2 regions of the Tumebacillus lipolyticus genome follow, and region 1 is predicted to be linked to the other one. Evidence: riboswitches for the same ligand, from Rfam matches in the RefSeq annotation. Region 1 holds a riboswitch; the other holds the start of a gene.
The links. Region 1 has a riboswitch for cobalamin ahead of ACFSOY_RS08150 (ABC transporter substrate-binding protein). Riboswitches for the same ligand answer to the same signal wherever they lie in the genome.
Positions count from the first base shown of each region.

Region 2: linked by a shared signal. The riboswitch ahead of ACFSOY_RS06025 (S-layer homology domain-containing protein) and the one ahead of ACFSOY_RS08150 (ABC transporter substrate-binding protein) in region 1 are both predicted to bind cobalamin.

Region 1 covers NZ_JBHUIO010000005.1:592,786-596,993, forward strand. Annotated here, with positions in the region: gene ACFSOY_RS08145 (FecCD family ABC transporter permease) at 1-551, opposite strand, end outside; gene ACFSOY_RS08150 (ABC transporter substrate-binding protein) at 548-1,552, opposite strand; cobalamin riboswitch at 1,719-1,914, opposite strand; gene ACFSOY_RS08155 (hypothetical protein) at 2,043-2,216, opposite strand; gene ACFSOY_RS08160 (undecaprenyl-diphosphatase) at 2,441-3,019, opposite strand; gene eutH (ethanolamine utilization protein EutH) at 3,295-4,208, opposite strand, start outside.
Region 2 covers NZ_JBHUIO010000005.1:159,932-164,139, reverse strand. Annotated here, with positions in the region: gene ACFSOY_RS06040 (DNA alkylation repair protein) at 1-186, shown strand, start outside; gene fabL (enoyl-[acyl-carrier-protein] reductase FabL) at 258-1,016, shown strand; gene ACFSOY_RS06030 (hypothetical protein) at 1,113-1,481, shown strand; cobalamin riboswitch at 1,517-1,719, shown strand; gene ACFSOY_RS06025 (S-layer homology domain-containing protein) at 1,873-3,180, shown strand; gene ACFSOY_RS06020 (DUF4430 domain-containing protein) at 3,252-4,208, shown strand, end outside.

The DNA.
Region 1 (4,208 bases):
GCCATGAACACGATCAGGCTGGTCAGCGCGGAGAACACGGCAGACACCGCGATGCCGGCGAGCAGCAGGCGCACCGGCGATAACCTGCCGCCGACCTGTGCCAGCAGGACGACGACCACCACCGCGACCAGCGCCCCGAGGAACGCCGATGCGGACAGCGCCCATTGACCCAAGAAGGAGAACGTCCCAAACAGGATCACCGAGGTGGCGCCGACCGATGCGCCAGAGGAGACGCCGAGGATGTACGGATCGGCCAGCGAATTGCGAACCAGCGCTTGGATGGCGACGCCGACCACCGACAGGCCCGCGCCGACCACCGCCGCAAGCATCACCCGCGGAAAGCGCACCTCCCAGACGATGTTCTCCTGCCCTCTGCTCCAGTCGACGACGAACGAGTCACCGAACAGCGGCAGGTGGGACAAGGCGATGCGCCACACCGTCTCCGGCCGGATCGGGACGGGGCCGAGCATGACCGCAACGGTGATCGACGCGATGAAAAGCCCTGTCAGGATGATCAGCAGCAGGTAGAACGAACGCCACCTTTTCATCATTGAAAGCGGTCCGGATAGAATCCTTTGGCCAGCGTTTCGACCGCACGCACGTTGCGAACGCCTTCAAACGCGTCTGACAGCGGCAAGATCACGAAGCGATCGTTTTTGATCGCCGACACATCTTGCAGCGCGGGGTGCTTTTTCAGCGAGGCGATCTTCTCCGCAGCGGACGGTTTGTCATACTCGTTGATCACGAAGACTTCCGGGTCGCGCTTGACCACCTCTTCCCAGCTCACCTCTGTCCAGCTCTTGTCCAGATCGTCAAACACGTTCTTGCCGCCCGCAAGCTCGATCAGATGGGTCTGCAGCGTTTTCGATGCCGTAAACATCGCCGTATCGCCCGCGTCATACACGGCCACGCGCAGCGGTTTTTTCACATCGCCCACTTTTTTCTGCGTGTCGGCGATCCCCTGTTTGAGCTTGTCGACAAGCTGTTCGGAGCGATCTTTGATGTCAAAGATCTTGCCGAGGTTCAAGATGTCCTCATACACGACATCCATCGTCGGGATCACGCCGGAGACTTCCGTGCCTCTGGCGACATACCCGTTGATGCCCTTTTCCCCAAGGCTTTTGACCGAGCCGAGCGCCTTGTCTGAAAACGCGCTCTTGCGCCCATAGACGAAGTCGGGGTTCGCACCGAGCAGCACTTCCAGCGAGGGATATTGATCGGCCAGCACGGGGATCTTCGCATACTTGGCCTCATATTCTGGCAAAATTTTATCGTCCATGTACGCCGTGCCCACCATCCGATCTTCCAGACCGAGCGCGAGCATGATCTCCGTGGTGTGCTGGTTGAGGCTGACGGCGCGCTTGGGCGCTTCGTTGATCGTGATCGTGTGACCGCCCGTCGAAAGCGTGACCTGCTGATAGTCCGCTTGGGCAGCCGGCGGGGTCGCACCGCCCTTCGTCTGCGAATCATTGCCGCATCCGACGAGCAAAAGCGGTAGCGCGAGCAGGCTCAAGGCGGCCCGCTTCCAGTTGGTGAGTTTTCTTGTCATCATCTCTTTCAACTCCTGACCTGAGTGATAGAATCCGATTCCCATACAGTAAAAAAGCACGTGACGCCAACCAAAAAGGTTGGGGTCACGTGCATAAGCAGGCAAACGATCGCAAAGAATTGATTCCTTGTCGTTCCATGTGAACACCTCTCCTTTTCATCGAAGGACTTCTGGTGTAGCAGATGAGGTAGGTCTCCTGGCTTCCGGATCATCGCGTTCTTTCGCCTTCCCCGATCGTTCGATCGAGTGGCATCATAGAAAGAAAACTCCTCGGTTACAGTGGCGTGACCGCTCGGGATTGGCACCCGATTCCCTGTTACCCTTCGCTGTTCGTCTGCGAAGGCACCTCATCGCCGTCCTATGTAATTGTTGGTTCGGTATTGCTTATTCGCGTTCCGAAAGGGAAATCCTTTTTTGGATTGATTCTAAACAAAAAGAAAAAGCATGCGATGATCGCACGCTTTTTTCTAAATTCGATCGTGAGGTGATGCCCTCACTGCTGTTCCGCATTTTTCAGTGCATGTTCCCAGCTGGGATAATAGTAAAGCGCACTTCGCATCAGCTCAGGATCGGTTTGTTTGACCTTCTTTTTGCTGGTCGGCTCCCCAGAGCTTGCCATCTGTTGGATACGAGCGATCACTTCATCAGCACCCATCGTCACTTCCATGATCTGCTACCTCCCATGCGCGTTTTACCTCTAGCCTGCCCATCTGGACTGCCGTTTATTCGCCAAAAGGGGGGAGGCAGCGACGTTCTTTCTCTCGCGATTTTCCAGCATACTGACAGCCTAGATGTCGCGTAGGAAATTGAGCGCTCTCGATTCAAAGTCTTGAACGGCAGCAGCCCAATTTCTGGCGAGGGCGGCCGAAACAAAAAAGTCATGACCGTTGGTCATGACTTTCTTGTTTGCGAACCACCAAATCGTGCCGTACCTTTTTCGTACAGGTAGAGAGTTCCTTTGAAGATCGGTTCCAGCTTATGCTGAATCCTGAGAATGATCAGGCTGGTCACCAAGCCGACGATCACCGATGCCAAGACATCCCCCGGGTAATGGTGGCCGACAAAAATACGGGAGAAGCCGGTCGCGATCGCGAGCAGCAAAAATGGGGTGCCGATCTTTTGATTGCGCAAGAAGATCGCCAAGGCGATGCAGAACGCTCCCGTCGTATGGTCGCTTGGAAATGACGCATCTGCTGCGTGCGGAATCAACAGATTGACACTGTGCGAAATAAAGGGGCGCGGTTCAAAATACACAAGGCTGATCAGGAAGTTCAGCAACAGGCCGACGCCCCCGGTGATACCTGCAAACAAGGCAATCCGCTTTCCCGCGGAAGAGGATGCAATCCAGAGCAAGGCCAAGCCGATCGCATATAAGAGCAGCGCTTTGTCACTGAAAAAGATCATCGTTTCATCGAGCCACTTGTAGTGGCCTGACCAGTTGTTGATCGTTTGAAAAAGGTCATAGTTCATCAGTATTTTCCCCCTCTACTACTAATGACACATCATTCGAAAGAAAAATGACACATCATTCTAAGGAAAGTTCGGTCCGAGAACGAAACAGCACGTGCCCATCGGGGCGCACGCCCAATTGTAACACGCGCTCTGAAACTTCAGTCCGTCCATTTTATCCCTCCGATCAATCGATTGTCCAGCCTTTTGTAAATAATTTGTAAACGCCCGATCGTTCTGCCGATTTCGAATCGCTTGCTGATTTGCAGCAAAACTGAAAAAAGAAAGAGCACAGGCTATGTGCTCTTCCCTCCCTCTTTTTCGCCTTCTTGTTCCCCTTCGCGCATGCCGCGCAAAAACCACATCGCGACCAGCAGCGCTGCGACGCCTCCACCCAGCTTCCCAGCGATCATCGGCACCAGCATCTCTGGACTGACGCCGGCGACAAAGGCAAACTGCCCGCCGAAGACGAACGCACCGCTGACCGCAAAGGAGATGTTTAAGATCTTGCCCCGGCGATCCATCGCGTGCAACATCGCAAACATCGGCAGACAGTTCGCCAGCGATGTGATCAGCCCTGCGGTCGACGTCTCCCCGATCCCCAGTCGTGAGCCGATCAGCAGCAGCGGCTTGCGGAACACAGTCGTCAGGAAATGAACCAGCGGAAAGGCTCCGGCGAGGATCACGGCGATCTGTCCGGCCAGCAGCAACCCCTCCGACAGCGGCTTCAGGCCATCGATCAGCTCGATGCCGAGCAGCGCGGACAAGATGGCGAGCACGAGACCGATCAGCGCGACGATCTCGATGATCCGCCCAAACACGAGGAAGCATGCGACCATCTTCGCAGGTCGCTTCCACAGTCCGAACACGATCAGGGCGGCGAACAGGGTGACGGGCACCAGGTTGAGCAACATCATCTTCCAGGCAAACCCAGCCACAACACCGCCGATCAGACAGCCGATCGGGATCGTGGATAGCCCGATCAAAATGCCGGTGGCGAGCGGCTCGCGGTCTTCGCGCCGCAAGATGCCGAGCGCCACCGGAATGGTAAACGACAGGGTTGCCCCCATCATCGTGCCCAACAGAACGCCAGAAAACTGTCCCGCATCCGGATGCTGCGCCAGCTCGACCGCGAGCGGATATCCGCCCATGTCGATCGCCAGCACAGACGCGGCTGCAACAGACGGGTCGGCGCCGATCAGCGCAAGCA
Region 2 (4,208 bases), 430 kb from region 1:
AAAGCGGATCGCTCCAAGTACGTTCAAGATTCGGTGGGAAACTGGTTGAACGATGCGAGCAAATCGAACCCGGGCTGGGTGCTTCAAGTTTGTCAAGAATGGCTGGAAGCAACTGATTCGAAAGCGACGAAGCGCATCGTGACAAAAGCGAAGCGGACGATCGAAAAAAAGCGGGCCGCCAACTGATCGCTACCACCTCGAACAACCTTATGCTATACTTACTCCTACTACCAGCTACTAATGGAGGGGACCTCATCATGACCACACTCACAGGAAAAACAGCGCTGATCACCGGCGGATCTCGCGGCATCGGCAAATCGATCGCGCTCAAGCTCGCATCGGAAGGCGCAGACATCGTGATCAACTTCTTCCGCAACCGCAAACCTGCGGAAGAGACGCAAAAGCTGATCGAGATCATGGGGCGGAAATGTCACATCGTCAAAGCGAACGTCGGCGACCTCGACAAGATCGACCAGCTGTTCGAAGAGATCAAGGAGACGATGGGCGGGCTTGATATTCTGGTCTCCAACGCCGCGTCTGGCGTGCAGCTTCCGGCGATGGAAGTGGAGGAGAAGCACTGGGATTGGACGCTGAACATCAACGCGAAGGCGCTGCTGTTCCTCGCACAGCGGGCCGTTCCGCTGATGGAGCAGCGTGGGGGCGGTGCGATCGTCTCGATCTCTTCGCTCGGCAGTCGCTTCGCCTTGAAAAATTACACCTGTGTCGGCACTTCGAAAGCGGCGCTCGAATCGCTCACGCGCTATCTCGGAGCAGAGCTTGCTCATAAGAACATCATCGTCAACGCGGTGTCGGGAGCGGCTGTCGACACAGACGCGCTGACGCACTTTCCGAACCGCGAGGAGATGATCAACGACGCGATCAGCCGCACGCCTGCTGGCCGCATGGTCACGCCGGAGGACATCGCCGATGCGGTGCACTTCCTCTGCACCGAACAGGCGAAGATGATCGTCGGGCAGACGCTGATCATCGACGGGGGATACTCGCTGATCAACTAGGGCGGAAACGCGCTTGCCGCAGGGAGGATTTGACCTCCGTTTCCCGCTCCGCTAAGATGAGAGCAAGATTGCACTCCAACTTGAGGTGAACAAGAGATGCTTAACGAAGCAATTTTTCGCTCGAACGAATTTATGGTGATCCAAGCGGCTGTCGCAGCTGCCAACTTTGCGGTCGGCGCCTTCAGCCTTGAGCTGAAGGGCATGCGGGCGCTCGGCAACACCGTCATGGCCGAGAAGCTGGAAGCTGCTGTCAACAAGGCGAAGGCGGACAGACAGTTTGCCGCCTCGCTGTTCGACACTCATCTGCAAGGCGAGTTCAACTCGGAAGCAGATTTTAAAAAGGTGCTCGACATGGTGCACAACTACAACTCGCTGATCGACCATTCGCTGATCAACTCCCGGGCGGCATTTCTTCCGCTCGGCGCCGTTCCGGAGATGCGGAAGGATCGCTTCGAAGAGCAGTAGAGACGAGCACAGGAAAGACCAGCCCGCTGTCGGCTGGTCTTTTTGCTTGTCCAAGCCAAAGCGAAATGATAAACTACCACTGAGACTGGAAGAGTAGGGAAAGTGGTGCAAATCCACTGCAGCCCCCGCTACTGTATACGGTGACGCGCTCACAGATGCCATTGTCCGTTCGGATGAGAAGGTGTGAGCTGGCGGCAGACCCGTGAGTCAGGAAACCTTCTTCCAATCGCAGTCCTACGTGCTTTCGGAGGGAAGGTACAGGAACCAGGTCATCTTGCAGCTTGGCGTCATCAAAAGATCCTGATTCTAAGAGCCTTCAACTCCTGACCATGCGGCAGGAGTTTTTTTACGAGATCCGTTTTCCAAATGATTCCTGAGAGGAGAATGACTAATGGCTAAGCGCATCACAAAGATTTCTGCTGGCGTCCTGCTGGCGACCTCCCTGCTCATTCCGCAGACGGGAGCTGTGCTGGCAGCAGATGATAGCCTGACGACCGTCAAGGTCCGGGTGGCCGGATTAAACGGCATGCATGAGGAGAAGGTGTTAAACGTCGGCTCCGCTTCGTTCACCAACACGGTCGGTGAAACGATCACGATGCAGAAGCCGACCGCGATGGGCGCGCTGATGAAACTGCTCAGCGAGCAGAAGCTCACCTATGAGGCGAAGACGGTTTCCTTCGGCTCCTACATCTCCAAGATCGGCACGCTGGGAGAAAAAGATCTCAACGCGAATGCCGGCTGGTCGGTCTGGGTCAACGGGAAAGCGCCGGACATCTCTGCTGATGCATCGGAGATCCACGATGGCGATGAGGTGGTCTGGGGCTATTATGACTACACGCAGACGCTCTTCCCGCAAGTCAGCTTCTCGACGACCACGCCTGCTGTCGGCGAATCGTTCACCGTCAAGGTGACGGCGGAGCAGACCACCTATGATGAGGAATGGAATCCGACCGTCACCACCGTCGACGTAGAGGGTGCGGCCGTTCAGAAGGCGGGCACAGCGGAGACGCTTTGGCAGACGGGCGCAGACGGTGTCGCCACGCTCAAGGCAGATCAGCCGGGACTGCTCCAGCTGGAGATCGACAAAGTCGATCAGCAGACGGGCGTTCCGCAATTGATTCGTACCGGTCGCCTCAACCTGCTCGTCGGCAACCCGAACGCCTCTTTCACCGACCTGCAAGGCGTTGACTGGGCGAACGAATCGATCCTTGCGCTCGCGAAAAAGGGGATCGTCATCGGCTCGGGCAACGGAGAGTTTCAACCGAAGCGTCCGGTCACCCGCGGCGAGCTGACCAAGATTTTGGCGCTGTCCAGCGGTGACCTGAACTTGGGCGGCCCCGCTTCTTTCCGCGATGTGAACCAAAACGCGTACCAGACGTTCATTGAGACGGTCGTTCGCAAAGGGTACATGAGCGGGGACAAGGAAGGCACCTTCCGTCCGAGCGCAGGTCTGACTCGCGAAGAGCTGGCCGTCGTGCTCGTTCGCTTCGCCGGGATCGAACCGACCTCGAACATGCAGGAGCTGAGCTTCCAGGATCGGGGAGATGTCAGCAGCTGGGCGCGTCCGTTCGTCAGAGCGGCCGTCGAGTTTGGCCTGATGAGCGGCGATGCGGAAGGAACGTTCCGCCCGCATGCGACCGCTTCGCGAGCTGAAGTTTCGACTGCGATCGTGAATGTCATGAACGGAACGAATAAATAGTACGCTGTACGGGAGAGGCTCTGTGAAGAGCCTCCCCCTCTTTTTACCATTGAACAGGAGGAAAGTGCGCCATGAAGCTCACCTCACAGCTTGGACTTTTTCTTGCGCTCGCCTTGATGATCACCGGATGTGGCAGCCAAAGCGAGTCGAGCAAACAGCAGGAAGGGAATTTGCCGGAGCAGGTCGTCGTCCAGCTCCCCGAGCAAGAGCAGCCTGAAAAGGAAGCGGAACAAAAAGACCAAGAGCAGCAGCAGGCGGAAGATACAAAACCGAACGAGCAAGCCGGGGCGGCTGCCGGCAACAATACCCCGCCGGCCAAGAGCGACAAGCCTGACGCTTCGAAAGGCTCGAATGCGAGCAAGCCGGCGAACGGTGGTTCGACCGCACCGCAGCAGCCATCACCTGGCAAAAAGCAGCCGGCGGGCAACTTGCAGATGCTCGTCACCCACAATTTTGGCGCCGTTTCCGAGTTTAACCGCTCGGTCAGCTACTACGGCGGCGAGTCGGTGATGGATGTGATGCGCCAACATCTCGAAATCGAGACGGCGTACGGCGGCAGCTTCGTCAACAGCATCAACGGAGTCAAGTCTGGCTACACCGATAAGTCGATCTTCACGCGGAAAAAACGGGACTGGTTTTACTACGTGAACGGGGTGGTCTCAAGCGTGGGGGCGGACGCATATGCGGCGAAAAACTCGGCCAGCGTCTGGTGGGATTACCATGACTGGTCGGGCAGCGGATCGAACACGCCAGCGGTCGTCGCCTCTTACCCGCATCCGTTCACGAGCGGATATGAAGGCGCGCGACCGGGGACTGTCATCTACTACAGCGACGGCCATGCTGATGATGCGGATCGCTTGGCATCCGCCTTGCGCGGACAAGGCGCGCAGGGCGTGAGCACCGCGTCGTATCGCAACCAGACCTTGATCGAAAACACGACCAACGTGATCCTGCTCGGCCTCTGGTCGGAGCTGGAAGACCACTCTTCCGTACAGGACGTGATGAGCAGCCCAACGCGCACCGGCATC